2 linked regions of the Luteolibacter sp. LG18 genome follow. Each later gene encodes a partner of the first gene's protein in a complex. Links are inferred from orthologs where the notes say so. Each region holds a gene or a part of one and is shown on either strand. Other genes may lie near its edges. The genes, in order: dnaG and dnaB.

What was found.
Region 2: the proteins of dnaG (region 1) and dnaB are in contact, whole or in part, in a crystal structure (PDB 2R6A), measured with the Geobacillus stearothermophilus proteins. The link is inferred for Luteolibacter sp. LG18 from one-to-one orthologs. Residues at the interface, in WP_049624496.1 of Geobacillus stearothermophilus: Lys456, Leu457, Leu458, Pro459, Ala460, Asn463, Ala464, Leu467, Leu535, Leu536, Ile537, Ala538, Gln544, Glu545, Asp548, Tyr549, His552; in WP_033016901.1 of Geobacillus stearothermophilus: Ser13, Glu15, Ala16, Gln18, Glu91, Leu92, Asp94, Ala95, Val96, Pro97, Thr98, Ala99, Ala100, Asn101, Tyr104, Tyr105, Ile108.

Annotation. Positions count from the first base shown.
Region 1 is NZ_AP024600.1:5,169,851-5,177,045, forward strand. Bases 2,123-5,089 are described here. They hold dnaG (DNA primase), read left to right. Parts: upstream 2,123-2,647; coding sequence 2,648-4,531; downstream 4,532-5,089. Other genes in these bases: llg_RS20645 (hypothetical protein), read right to left, coding at 2,123-2,169; llg_RS20650 (hypothetical protein), read right to left, coding at 2,294-2,464; llg_RS20660 (PA14 domain-containing protein), read left to right, coding at 4,779-5,089. Outside these bases: llg_RS20635 (hypothetical protein), read right to left, coding at 80-331; llg_RS20640 (serine hydrolase domain-containing protein), read right to left, coding at 476-1,609; more of llg_RS20645, read right to left, coding at 1,702-2,122; more of llg_RS20660, read left to right, coding at 5,090-6,125; llg_RS20665 (CAAX prenyl protease-related protein), read right to left, coding at 6,379-7,149; llg_RS20670 (aminotransferase class I/II-fold pyridoxal phosphate-dependent enzyme), read right to left, coding at 7,162-7,195. UniProt on the Escherichia coli protein: RNA polymerase that catalyzes the synthesis of short RNA molecules used as primers for DNA polymerase during DNA replication.
Region 2 is NZ_AP024600.1:3,841,543-3,848,698, reverse strand. What follows is about bases 2,323-5,250. They hold dnaB (replicative DNA helicase), read right to left. Parts: upstream 4,543-5,250; coding sequence 3,103-4,542; downstream 2,323-3,102. Other genes in these bases: llg_RS15370 (cysteine desulfurase), read left to right, coding at 5,110-5,250; llg_RS15375 (hypothetical protein), read right to left, coding at 4,606-4,848; llg_RS15385 (hypothetical protein), read right to left, coding at 2,543-3,025; lpxA (acyl-ACP--UDP-N-acetylglucosamine O-acyltransferase), read right to left, coding at 2,323-2,486. Outside these bases: llg_RS15400 (FG-GAP-like repeat-containing protein), read right to left, coding at 1-952; llg_RS15395 (LON peptidase substrate-binding domain-containing protein), read right to left, coding at 1,051-1,671; more of lpxA, read right to left, coding at 1,710-2,322; more of llg_RS15370, read left to right, coding at 5,251-6,327; llg_RS15365 (redoxin domain-containing protein), read right to left, coding at 6,405-7,001; llg_RS15360 (protein-disulfide reductase DsbD domain-containing protein), read right to left, coding at 7,079-7,156. UniProt on the Escherichia coli protein: The main replicative DNA helicase, it participates in initiation and elongation during chromosome replication. Travels ahead of the DNA replisome, separating dsDNA into templates for DNA synthesis.

The sequences.
Region 1 (7,195 bases):
CCGGCCCACTTCAACCGGGTTCCATCGCTTTACGCCGATTTTACCGTGCCGTGTTTCCGCTGGTTACACACTGCTGATTTCAAATCAGCCCCAGATGGGATGGCAAAGACTGGAGAAGAAGCTGCCGCGATTCATTTCCACTACCTTTTGCCTCACGAATCATTTCCTCCACGACTCGGTGAAACTGTTGAATAGGGCCATCACCAGCTGACAGAAGGTCGCTTGCGATTCGCTCCAACTGCACAACCGCAAAATCCTCCGCCATCTGCTCTTCATCGCTGTTGGCAAAAATCAGGACGTCTTCCACGAGGATTCGGATCAGGGCATCCATGCGAAGAGATTGATGATCGAACGGGAAACGCTTCAAGTTCGTTCGCACGGGTGCAGTCCCAGCCTATTGATGCACAACAATCGACCACGTATCGAAGCACCGGACGGAATCACCCATCCAGCCAAACTGGGCAATCGCATCCCCTCACTCCCCGAACAACGCCTCGATCATGTCCGTGCTCTTCGGTCCGGGGAAGACGCTCAGCTCCATCTGGTTCATCACGTACGCGAAGGACAGGCCCGTCTCCGGATCCCCGAAGGCATGGCTGCCACCCGCGCCCGGATGGCCAAAGGCCCCCACCGACTCCCCGTAAAGCCGCCGCTTCTTGTTCCCCGCCGCGTCCACCGGGTCCTTCTGGCAGCCGCAGGTGAAACAGGTCTCCCGCATCAGGATACGGTCATCCCCCTGAACGCGGGTGGCCGCCAGCTTCGCCCGCACCGACGCGGACAGCGGGCTATCGATCGCCCCGATCGCGGCCTGATAGAACTTCGCCAGCGCCGAGGCCGTGCCCACCCCGCCCATCGCCGGGAAGCCCGCCGACCACGCCTTCGGGTCGTTCATCTCCTGCACCGAATGCAGCCCGCGCGGCGACGAAAACGCCCGCCGCACCAACGACCCTTCCTTGTGGAATTCGCTATAGAAGCCCTCCTCCAGATCCGACTTGTCCGCCTTCCCGGGATACAGCGTGGCCACGCGACCCTGCTCGCTTTCCGGCAGGCCGATCCAGAAATCGAGGCCCAGCGGAGCCCCGATCGCTTCGCGAAAAAACGCGCCGAGCGTCTTCCCCGTCAATCTACGCACCGGTTCATCCACCAGCACCCCGAAGGTCCGCGGATGATAGCCCTGCCCCTCGCCCGGTCGCCAGGCCGGAGTCTGCGCCTCGACCGCCGCCACCACTTCCGCGTGGTCCCACACGCTCGCCCGGCGATCCAGCGCCGCCAACCCGCACTGGTGGGACAGCAGGTGCGCGAAGGTCGCCTCCGCCACCGGAAACTCCGGCCACACCTCGCGGACCAGCGTTTCCGGTCCCAGCCCGTGCGTCTCCAACGCCATCAGCAGCGTGGCCGACGTGGGTCCCTTGGTCGCCGAATACACCGGCACCAGCGTCTCCGGGGTCCACGCGCGGGATTTTGCCCGGTCGGCATATCCCTCGCCGATCGACAGAATCTCCTCGCCCTGCCACCAGATCGAGACCGATGCCCCAAGCTCGTTCCGCTCGAGGAAATTTCGTTCGAAGGCGGACAGCACCTGGCCGAGTTGGGCGGGAGAAACGGACACGGGCGGAACTTCGGAACATCCCGTCCCACCACGCAAGCCAATCCCGCTCACCTTCTCCTCTGATCACTTTCCACTGCTGACTCGGCACTCCTCTAGCACTCCACCGTCAACCCCGCCAGATCCTCATCCTTCTCCGCCTCATCCCGCAGCCCCGGTTCGAGCCGGAACGCGGTTTCCAAGTGCCCTTTGGCCCGGGTGTGCTGGCCCATCACGTTCAGGTAACAAGCCAGGTTGTAATGGAACACCGCATCGCCAAACAGCGCCTTCGGCCCCCGCAGCAGCCACCTGCAGGCTTCCAGCGTGTCCCCGGTTTCATGCAGGCAGAAGGCCGCGTGCAGGAAAAACCGCGGCTCGGTGGGGAACCGCAGGCACAGCAGCCGCGCCGTCTCCGACGCCCGGTTCCACGCCTTGTGGGCCATTTCCGCCGCCAGCCGCAGCTCCAACACCGGCCGACGGATCTGGATACGCCACGGGAGCGGCGCCAGCTCGACGAGAGCCTCGTCGGCCAGGCCGAGTTCCAGCCAGCCGACAGCGGCCCGGATCCTCGCTCGATACTCCACTGGCCGGAATTAGAGCAAATCCCGGACCAGAGGGCAAGACGATCCCGCCTCAGGGGCGGGATCGGAAAAATCCCGCCCGGCATGGCGACCGGGCGGGACGAGACCAACCAGCAACCGGGAAATCCTAGCGTCGCACGCGCACCAGCGCGGGTTCCTGCTTCGGAGCGGGCCGCGCACAGCGGGCGGCTTCGGCTCCCACCCGCTTCAACAGCGCGATCAGGGAAGCGGTCACGAAATACTCCTTCAGCAACACCTCGCGGCTTTCGCCGGCCGAATTCTTGCGTACGACTTTCATGGGGATGAGGGAACCTTCCGGGTTCCAACATGAGAGCGATGCCACGAACCGGCCTCGTCTGCAAATCGTGTTAGCCCCGCCTGCGTAGTTTTCCCCCTAACCCGCCCGGATCGGTGATTTCGCGGTTTCCCGCTTCGGGGTTGGACGTCCGCATCCGCATCGCCATACTCCCAGCCCCACACCGTGTCGCAGATCCCCCAGGAAACCATCCAGCAGGTCCTCGCCGCGACCGATATCGTGGACCTGATCGGTTCCTACGTCCAACTGCGCCGGGCGGGATCCGGGTTCAAGGGCCTGTGCCCATTCCACAACGAGAAAAGCCCCTCGTTCAACGTCACCCCCAGCCGCCAGTCCTTCCACTGCTTCGGCTGCGGCAAGGGCGGCGACGCCATCGCCTTCATCCGGGAGTATGAGAACCTCCCCTTCACCGATGCCGTAAGGAAGCTTGCCGGCCGCGTGGGCGTCCCTGTCATCGAGGTGGAATCCGATCCCCAAGCCGACCAGGCCCGCCGCCTGCGCGGCCGTCTGCTGGATCTGATGCGGGAAACCACCGCCTACATCCATGAGCTGTTGCTCACCTCGCCCGACGCCCAACACGCCCGGGACTATCTGAAATCCCGCGGCTTCGGCCGGGACATGGCGGAGCGCTGGTCCATCGGTTGGATGCCGGATAACCTGCGCTGGTACACCGATTGGGCACGGGAGCGGAAGTTCACCGGCCGCGAACTGGTCGGATCCGGCATGGCTTATCTCAAGGACGAAAACGATCCCCGCTCTGGCATCGGCATCCGTTTCCGGAACCGCCTGATGTTCCCGATTCGCAACGACATCGGCGATGTGGTGGGCTTCAGCGGCCGCCAGCTCGTGGAGGACAAGCGGTCCGGCAAATACGTCAACTCCCCGGAGACCCCGCTGTTCAAAAAGAGCAACATCCTCTTCGCGCTCGACCGTGCGAAAAAGCCGATCCTCCACGAAAAGGCCGCGCTGCTTTGCGAGGGCCAGATCGACGTGATCTCCTGCCACGAACACGGCATCGAACAAGCCATCGCCGCCCAGGGCACCGCCGTCACCAGCCAGCACGCGCGGCTGCTGAAGCGCTACACCAAGTCCGTCGTCCTCTGCTTCGATGCGGACAGCGCGGGCTTCACCGCCGCCGAGAAGTCCTTCCGCGAGCTCATCATGGAAGGCATCGCCGTGCGGGTGATCGAGCTGCCGGGCGGCGACGACCCGGATTCGTTCCTGAAAGCCCACGGCGCGGAGGCCTTCCGCGGCCTGATCGCCAATGCGCGCGAGTTCTTCGATTTCAAGATCGACCGCGCCACTGCCTCGGGGGCCATGTCCCACGCGGAATCCCGCGCCGCCATCGCCCGGGAATGCGCCGCCCTGCTCGCGGTGATGAGCGACACCGCCACCCGCGAGATCCAGATGAACCATCTGGCGTCCCGCCTCCAGATGGGCATCTCCGCCATCAAGGAAGTCACCGTCACCGCGCTCAAACAACCCCAGCGCCGCGAGCACCCCACGGAAGCGTCGACCAGTCCGACCGCCGTTCCCACCCCGGTCGACCGCACTGTCGGCCTGCTGTGCCAGCTCGCCTTGAGTTCCGCCGAGGTCCAGCGGCTGCTTTCCGAGCAGTACGAAACGCTCCACGAAGCCGGCGAGTTCCTGGCCGGCATTCCACTGCTCGAGCGGATCCTCGCCGGCCACCCCGATCCCGCGGCTCCCGCCGCCGTCAATGCCTTCCTCGGCCACCTCCAGGAGGAGGACCGGCTGGCGCTCAATACCCTGCTCCACGCCGACCGCCCCCACGAGGATCCGGTGGCGGCGAGCTATGAGACCATGTCGATGCTGGCCGCGAAGGTGCTCCTCCAGCGGGACGCCCGGAACAAGGCGCTCTTGAACGATCCGGGACTTTCGCGGGAACGGCTGACCTTCCTATTGGAGGAAGGAAAGGAGATCCAGCGGCTGCTGGACGGCGTGAAGGGCCGTTTCATCGTGGAAGATATCTTGCCGCCCGCGCCAAAGAAGCCGGTGGCGAAGAAGGAGTGGAAGAAACGGGACAAATAATCCCGCAATTCATTTGTTTGCAACAATTTACCCCACTTACAGGCAAATTCGGAAAGCCAATCAAGGGCAGAATCATACACAAAGACGCCGTGCTTCTACAAGCGTCTTGGCCATAACGGTGGCATATTGGAAGCGTCTCGAAAACCCACGGCATGATGCCCGGGCGGAAAGCTGCGATCCCGCCCGGTCGCCCGTCTCATGTCGCTTGGGTTATTCGAACCGCCCATCCGAACAACCCACCACGGACATGCAACAAAACGTCCATTCAGACCACGTCCCAGCAGCACATGTGCCAGAACACCAGGACCAGAAAAAGAACACGGTCTGGCGCAAGCTCGGCGGAGGCTCGCTTTCCATTTCCATCATCGTCCATGCCGTCCTGCTGGTGATCGGCATCTTCTGGATCTTCCAGATCATCCCGGAAAAGAAGCAGGAAGTCGACTTCATGCCGAAAGGCGGCGGCGGCGGCTCCCCGGGCGTGAAGGAAGTGAGCAACAAGAAGCAGCGCGCCACCATGACCACCCCGAACACACCGCGGATGGCGGCGAAGGGCGTGGCCAGCTCGTTCACCCTTCCGGAACCGGACGCGGCCTCGGCCATGTCCAACGTCGGCTCCCTTTCCTCGGGCGGTCTGTCCGGCGGCCTTGGCGGCAGTGGTTCCGGCGGCGGCCGCGGTGATGGCCACGGCACGGGCTTCGGCTCCGGCAGCGGTCCGGGCCTCGGTGGCAACGCCAAGGGCATGAGCCCCTTCGGCATCATCGATCCGAAGGCCAATGCCTTGGTCGGCACCTTCTACGACCTGAAGCAGGATCCGAAGGGCCGCACCACCCCGCTTGGCGAGAAGACCAACTGGGGTGAGATCATGGACAGCACCCGTGACATCCTGCACGGCTTCGTGAGCCGCGGTTGGAACGAGCGCTCGCTCGCCAACTCCTATTTCCAAGCCCCGCAGAAGCTGGCCCAGACGAAGATCTACATGCCGGTTCTCCCCGCCGACGGCGCGCCGAAAGCCTTCAACTGCGACGTGCCGGGCTCCCGCTGGGTCGTCATCTACCGTGGCATGGTCCGCCCGCCGAAGACCGGCAAGTACCGCTTCGTGGGTGCCGGCGATGACGTGGTGGTGGTGCGCTTCAACAACAAGAACGTCTTCGACTACGGCTACGAATCGCCGACGGCGAACATCAAGCTGGCTGGCAAGGGCGCCGAACTGAAGGGCGACAAAGAAGACAAGGAATACGATCGCGCCCGCCGCGATCTCGCGATGCCCAAACCGATGGCGATCTACAACTACGGCTCGATGTCCCAGCGCGCCAAGTCCGACATCTCCGGCCTCGGCGTCGGCATGGAGTTCGAAGCCCGTGACAACACCGACTATCCGATCGAGATCCTGGTCAGCGAGGTTCCCGGCGGCTTCTTCTTCGCCTACCTCCTCATCGAGGAAATCGGTGCCACCTACGAGAAGGACGCCAGCGGCGCCCCGATCCTGCCGCTGTTCCGTCTGGACAACAGCCCCGCCGCTCCCGGCGAAGGCCCGCCCTACGACAAGAACGGCCCGATCTGGAAGCTCAGCGGCAAATCCCGCACCGATATCTGAACCGAACGAATGGCGCCTTTCGAGGCGCCATTTTTCTTTGGTAGCTGAAAATGCAGAAGGGAGCTGACGAGTGAACGCCGCAGGCGAAGTAGCGTAAGTTTCCAAACTTGCGCGTGGGAAGACCCGCGAAAACCCGGGCAAATCCAGTCCACCCGGGAGCAGGCCCTACCTAATTGCCCATCGTTCGGCCTCCCCACCACCGCCAACTGGAGCTGGTGGAGACAATCCGGAAGCGGAGCTTCCAGCTACATCACTACCACAGGCCATACTTCCCGTAGGCCACGATGTAGAGGCACATCAGCAGGTTCGCAGTGGCGTGCATCGCCACGCAGGCACCAAGGCTCTTCGAGCGGATGCAGAGCAGGTAGGTCAGCGAGCCGTAGAGAAATGCCATCGCGCGGTCCGGCCCGGAATGGATCGCCGTGAAGAGCCCGGTGACGACCACGAAGGACAGCAGCGAAGGCTTGCCGAACGGCTGCCGGGTCCAATCCCCTTCCCAATCCAATAGGAACCGCATCATGAACCCGCGCCAAAAGATCTCCTCGGCCAGCGCCACCACCACCGCCGCCCGGAAAAACCGCAGCACCACCGCGGTCCACCAGGCCGCGGGCGACTGGAACACGCCGGGGTCGAAGCCCTCCTTGCGCGCGGCAACCCCCAGCCACGCCCGCCAACCTTCCGGGTCGGTGTCCAGCCCGAGGCGGTCGTAGAGCGTGGTCGGCAGCAGCCACAGGCCGATGCCCGCCGCTCCGCAAAGAATCCCGACGACGGTCCATTTCACGGACCAACGGAAGTCATAGTACTTCCATCCGCGCAGCAGCAGCCCGGCGACGACCAGCGATTGCAGCGGATACATCCACTGCTCCGGCGCGCGCCGCCACCACGGCGCGTCCGGATGCTTCCACGTGATCTCCGCCCCCACCACCTGGAGGAGCAGGAGGAATCCGATGAACACGGCCAGCGGCAGGACATGCGCCGAGGTCAGCGCCCGCGCTTCCTGGTCGTTGCGTGGGGCCGTGTCCATGGGGAGGAAGGGTCAGAGGGAGCCGACGAAGCGCTCCATCTTGTCC
Region 2 (7,156 bases), 1.3 Mb from region 1 along the record:
CACCGCCGAAGTCGGACATATCCAGCCCAAAGGAGAAGGTGGCGGTATTGCCGTCCAAGGTGTAACCCGTCACCCCCCGTGCATCCGAGATCAGCAGTTCATATCCCGGAGTGGAGTCGATATCGGCCACCACGAGGTTGTTGATCTGGGAGGTTCGCGGCTGATTGAGAACCAGTTTGTTTTCCTGCACGTCCACAATAGAAAAACCGGCACCTCCGGTTGTGCCGGCCGACGCGTAGATTTCGTCCCGGCCATCTCCATTCACGTCCCGCAGCGCCAGAAGCCCCCAAGAAGGCCATTCCGCAGGCCGGGTCCACTGGACGGTGCGGGTGGCGCTGTCGATCACCTTGCCGTTGCCCAGAACAATCTCCTTCGCTGGATCGGAATCGAGCTGGCCCACCTCGACCGCCGTAAAGCTACCGGTCGCAGGAACGGACCAAAGGAAGGCTCCATTGCGATCATGAACATAGAGGGCGGACAAGGTGCCGACCATGATCTCCGCGAAACCATCGCCATCCAAGTCCGCGGCAGTCGCCGCACGCACGAGCGACGAGGAAGTATCGAAGGATTTCACGAGCTCATAGCTCACGGCGTCATAAATCAGGACATCCCCGTCCTGATAGATCACCACGATTTCGGGGGTGGCATCTCCCGACATTTGGGCGGCCAGGATCTTTGTGATCGACTTGGAAGCCGCCACCGGCGGGGCCACGTGGGTCTGCTGGAAACTGGACGTCGAGGCATCCCACGCGATGGTGTACCAGGAGCTTCCGGACTGGACCACGGTGGACCGTCCCGCGGAGGTATCGAGGGTGAACAGAGGGGTGCCGGCGAACGTCGCGTAATCCCAGAACGGACGAACGGCCGAACCTGAAAGCGAGTTCCAGGGGGCTGTGACGGCTGCTGCGGGGAGAGTGAGCGCGGCTACAACAAGAGCGGTGCGGTCAAGCATGGAGCGAGTTAGAGATCGGAAATCCCCACCTCCAGAAAATTCCCTCCCGCTTCACCGATTTCACCAAATTTTCACATATGTCCTCCGGAAAACGGCACTTACTCCCGCGCCGTCGCCTTCCGGAGGTATTCGCAAATCATCCCGATGCGCTTGCCGGCGGAATCCGTTTCCAAGATACGTTGGCGCAGTTCCGGATCGTGGATGAACTGCTGGGCCACGATGTCGGTGAGCAGCGGCGGCTCATCGGCGCGGTAAAGCAGGGTCATCACCTGCTGCTTCACATCGTCCGGCAGCTCGCGGATGGCGTCCTCCACCGCGCCCCGCAGGGTCTTGACCGCCGCCTCGGCCTGGGACTCGGGCTCGAAGAAGGTGATCTGCGGTTCGATCGTCGCATAGGGATAGGGCTTGTCCAGGTGCCAGTGCGTGAACTTCACGCGGATCACGCCGTGGAGCAGGAGCTGCGAGGTTCCGTCCTCGAGTTCGTGGGAGGCACGGACCAGACCGATGGTGCCGATCTTGTCGGTGCATTCGGCGGGATTCCGTGTTTCCTCGCCGGTGAGGCGGGCGACGGCGAAAAAAGCGGACCCTTCGATGGCGTCCTCCAGCATCTTCCGGTAGCGCGGTTCGAAGATGCGGAGCGGCAGGCCGCCGTGCGGGAACAGGGTGCAATCCGGCAGCAGGATCACGCCGCAGGTCTCGGGAAGATGGAGGGCTGACATGAAGAAGCGTCTGGCTAACAGCGGCACCTTCCACCGGATCAGCGGACAATCACGCCTTTTTTCGAAGGCGAGGCCACCGCATCGATCAACAGCCTCGCGGCCGGGCTCCACTCGCGCTGTCCCGCTTCCGCCAGCGCCTCGGAAATCGGAAGACGGGAGAGCAGCAGCAACTTGGCGGCGGCCTTGATCTCAGCGCGGGTTTCCGCATCGAAGCCCGCGCGGCGGAGTCCCACCACGTTCAGGCCGGCGATCTGGTTCGAACCATATCCGACACAATAGGGCGGCACGTCCTGGCTGATGGCGGAGTTCCCCTGCACCATCGCGAAATCCCCGACGCGGATGAACTGGTGGAGGCCCGCCCCGCCGCCGAGAAACACGCGGTTTCCCATGCGGATGTGCCCGGCGAGCAGGACATTGTTCGCGAGCACATTGTTGTCCCCCATCTGGACGTCATGGGCGAGGTGCACGCCGGTCATCAGGAAATTCCCGGTGCCGATGATGGTGTAGGCGCCGGGCTTCGAACCGCGGTGGATCGTCACGTATTCGCGCAGCGTGTTGCGCGGGCCGATGCGGACCCCGGAGGGCGTGGCGGGATCGAATGAAAGGTCCTGCGGATCGGCCCCGACCACGGAGCCCCAGCCGATGGCGCTGCCCTCGCCAATCTCGGTGTCCCCGGAGATGCAGACATGGCCGGCGATCTGGACACCGGCGGCCAGTTTCACCCCGGCCTCGATGACGGTGAAGGGACCGACGACCACGTCATCGGCAATCACGGCTTCCGGGGAAACGAGGGCGGAGGGATGGATCTGCGGCACGCCCGGATGTTGGAGTCCGGCTCCGCCACTGGAAACGCAGAAGTGCGGAAACTTGCCTACTCGCGATCCCGGGCCGGGGTGTGGGCACGGCGGTCCTTGGCGTAGGACCAGGCGAGGGCTCGGCCGAGCACGCGCTCGTCATCGTGCAGGAACCGGAAGCGTTCCCAGATGGAAACGCGCTTCACATACTGGAGTTGATAGTCGGTGACCTTGTCCCGCGCGGGCGTTTTCTCCACCAGGCGCAGGGTGCGGCTCGCAGGTGTCTTGGCGGGCCACAGGCCGGCGGTGTAGAGCGCGAGCCGCGGACGTTTCGCGGGCGTGGTTTCCCCGAGATCATGAGCCTTCGCCGGTGGGCGGCTGTAGCCGCGGAAGGTGGCGATGCCCGAATGGACCAGCACACGACCGGCTGGATCGGCGGGGGCGCGGTTGATCGGGCTTTCCAGACGCTTCGCCAGCACCGGAGCCTCCCGCTCTTCCCGGACGTTGTAGTAGTGCGTGGCGCAGCTCGCCTGCATCAGGCAGACCGCCGCCAGAACCATGGATCGCGTTTGAAACACAGGGCCCTTCTAGCGGATGGCGTGCCGGATGACAGCCCCTTTTTGTCTCAAGAACGACGTCAGGACTGCGGCTCATCCGCCGGGCGACCGGTTTCGAAGCGCATCAGGTCCGCGATGAAGGTGAGCGGAATGTGGCCGGTTTCACCGTTACGGTTCTTCGCCAGCACCAGCTCGGCACGGCCTTCCTCGGCAGCCTTTGCCTCGGCGTCCTCGGCGTAGTAGGCGGTTCGGTAGAGCAGGCCCACCATGTCGGCGTCCTGCTCGATGGAGCCGGATTCACGGAGGTCGGACATGCGGGGCACACCGACGTTCTTGCCGGTTCGGCCTTCCGGACCACGGTTGAGCTGGGCGAGGATGACGATTGGGATGCCGAGTTCCTTGGCCAGGCCCTTGATGCCGGCGGAGATTTCCGCGATTTCACGCTCACGGGAGTTTTCCGCCTGCTTGGTGCGGGACTTCATGAGCTGGAGGTAGTCGATCGCGATGAGCTGGATGTCCTCGTCGCGCTTCTTGCGGCGGGCCTTGGCGCGCATCTCGTTGATCGTGATGCCGGCGGTATCGTCCACGAACAGCTTCGCGGCGGAAATTTCCAAGGCCGCGCGCTGGATCCGCTGCAGGTCGCCCTTGCTCGGGGTGTAGCCGCGGTTGAGCTGGCTCATGGCGAAACGGGCACGCGAGAACAGCAGACGCTGCACGATCTGGAACGTGCTCATTTCGCAGGAGAACACCATCGCGGGCTTCCCCTGGTCGATGCAGATGTGCTCCACGATGTTCATCATGAACGAGGTCTTACCCATCGAGGGACGGGCCGCGACGACGAACATTTCACCGGGTTTCAGGCCGCTGCACATCTTGTCCAGCATCTCGTAGCCGGTCGGAATGCCCTGCGCGCCGCGGTCGCCGGAAAGGAGCGCCTCGAACTGCTCGATGACCTCCGTCACCGATTGCTTGGTGCTCGGAGCCTTGTTCGTTTCCGAGCCCTCGCGGATGCCCAGCACGCTGGCCTCCACGGAATCCAGCAGCTCGTTCACCTCGTCCGGGGATTCGTGGGCGCGGGCGATGGCGGAGTTCGCGGTCTGGATGATGGCGCGCAGGACGTGCTTGTCCTTCACCAGTTGGAGGTGGTGGCGGAAATGCCCCGCGGACGGCGCGTAGGTGAAAAGATCGTAGATCGAGGACGGGCCGCCGACGTGGTCGATCAGCGCCTTGTCGTGCAGCTTCTGGACCAGCGAGACGAGTTCGACCTCCTGTCCGGCCTCGTAGAGATCCACGAGGAACCCGTAGAGGGTGGCGTGCGCCGGAAGGTAGAAGTGGTCCTTGGTGAGCTTTTCCTCGATCGCCGCGCCGATGTACTCCTGCCCGTCCTGAAGCATGGAGCTGAGGATGCTCTTCTCCGGCCCCAGCGCATGAGGCAGCGACCGCATCACGTCTTCCACCGCGGTCGAGGACTGTTGGAGGGAGGGAGCGGCGGACGGGGAACTCAGAATCTCGGGCGGCATCAGCGGGGCGGGAGCATGCCCGATGCCCTCCCCCCGGGTCAATCAGCGACCCCTCCTATGAATCTATTTTCCACCCCAGCGCCACTTCGGAGTCTCGCCTTTCCACCAGCAAATGGCGATTAAAGCGATTATTTCAATCGCCATGAAAAGAAAGTAGGCAGAAAGGTTTTCCCGCAGCCAGATCGCGCCGACCGCCACCATTGCGGTCCAAAGGCCGAGCACGAGCCAGCCCTGCCAGCACACCGGCGGCCCCCATCCCCAACCGTAGCGCTTCGCCGGAAACCAGATTTTCTTCCCGCCCTCCATGGGAAAGGGATAGCGCGTCCCATCGAAGGAGTCCGCTACAATCTCCGGGCGGAATTCCTCCAACCCACCTCCCCCGGCCACCGACCTAAAATCCGTCCGTTCATCCGGGAACGCCGTGCCCGGGTTCACGGATGAACGGACGGATTTTAGGGACCGGTTCGGTGGAGCGCCAAGTGAACAGGTGGCCAAACCGCCATACCTTTCAAATCCGCCCCTAAGCCTTGGCGGGTGGAATCTCCCATGCCATGGTCCCCGCACGCCATGCTGGATGCCGCCTCCCTTCGCCGTGATTTCCCGATTCTGAGCCAAACCGTGAACGGTCGCCCGCTCGTGTATCTGGACAACGCGGCCACCACCCAGAAACCGCTGGCCGTGCTGGAGGCCTCCCGGCGCTACTACGAGGAGACCAATTCGAACATCCACCGCGGGGCTCATTTCCTGGCCCGCCTGGCCACCGAGGGCTTCGAGGCCGCCCGGAATACCGTCGCCGCCCACCTCAACGCCGAATCCCCGGACGAGGTGATCTTCACCTCCGGCTGCACCGATGGCATCAATCTGGTCTCCGTCTCTCTCTCCCGCTCCGGACTGATCGGCCCCGGCGACAAGGTGCTGATTTCCACCCTGGAGCACCATTCCAACATCGTGCCGTGGCAGATGCTGTGCGAGCAGACCGGCGCGACGCTGCGGGTGATTCCCTGCCACGACGACGGCTCGCTCGACCAGGACGCCTACGCGAAGCTGCTGGAAGAACAGCCGAAGCTCGTGGCTTTCAACTGGATCTCGAACGCCTTCGGCACCGTCAATCCGGTGGTCGAGATGACCGCCAAGGCGAAAGCCGCGGGCGCGCTGGTGCTGATCGATGCCGCCCAGGCCGCACCGCATCTGAAGATGGATGTGCAGGCGCTCGGCAGCGACTTCCTCGCCTTCTCCGGCCACAAGGTTTACGCGCCCACCGGCACCGGCGTGCTGTGGGGACGGCGCTCCGTGCTGGAAGCGATCCCGCCCTTCCGCGGCGGTGGCGAAATGATCAAGGAGGTCACCTTCGAGAAAACCACCTACAACGACCTGCCGTTCAAGTTCGAGGCCGGCACCCCGAACATCGAGGGAGGCATCACGCTCGCGGCCGCGCTGGACTATGTGAATGGCATCGGCCTCGATGCAATCCGGGCTCACGAAACGAAGCTCATCCGCGCCGCTGCCGCTGCCCTTTCGGATATCGAGGGCATCCGCTTCTACGGCCCGGACGACCGCGCGGGCGCGCTCTCCTTCGCCATCAAGGGCGTGCACCACTACGATCTCGGCACCCTGCTGGACCAGATGGGCGTGGCCGTCCGCACCGGCCACCATTGCTGCCAGCCGCTGATGGCACGCTTCGGTATCACCGGCACCACCCGCGCCTCGTTCGCGCTCTACAACACGGAGGAGGACGTGGCCGCACTCGTCTCCGCGGTGAAGAAAGCGGCGCTGATGCTGGGGTAGCCCTAGCGGCGCTGCCAGCTACAAAAAGGGACGGCTCGCGCCGTCCCTTGGGAAAATCCGGATGATCTACGATCCGATTAGTACTTCACGCCGCAGCCGTAGGGCTCGGTCTTGGAAGTGGTGACGGGCTTGCCGGCGAGCGCGGCATCCGCGGCGGCGGCCACATAGTTCTCGGAGGACGCGATGTCGTCCGGCTTCGGGGTGGGCTTGGAGTCGATCGCGCCGTTGTAGACCAGCGTGCCGTCCTTGCCGATCACGAACATGTGCGGGGTGGTCTTGGCACCGTAGGCCTTGCCGACCTTGCCATCGCCATCGATGAGGTAGTGGGAGCCCTTCCACTTTTCCTCGGAGGTCTTGCTCAGCGCCGCGGCGGCGTCGAGGGAGCCTTCCTTGCCGGTGGCGGAGGAGTTCACGGTGAGCCAGACCACGCCCTTGCCGGTGTAGGTTTCCTGGAGCTTCTGCATGTTGCCGCTGCCGTAGTGCTTCTTCACGAAGGGGCAGCCGAAGTTGTTCCACTCGAGCACGACGACCTTGCCCTTGAGGTCGGCGAGGGAAACGGTGGCACCCTTGGCGTCCTTCGCGGAGAAGTCCGGAGCGGGCTTGCCGACGTCGGCGGCATGGGCGGCGGCGAGGGCAACGATGCCCGCGATGGCGGAGGTAATGAGCGTTTTCATTGAGGTTGGTGGATGGGAATATCCGTCCGTAACGTGGAAAGGACGTCGGTTTTGTCCAATGACTTTCGCGGAAGATTTCATTTCTTCTCCCACACCACCCTCGCCGGGTGAGGCAGCTTGCCGCCGTCCAACACCAGCTCCAGGGCTTTGGGAGC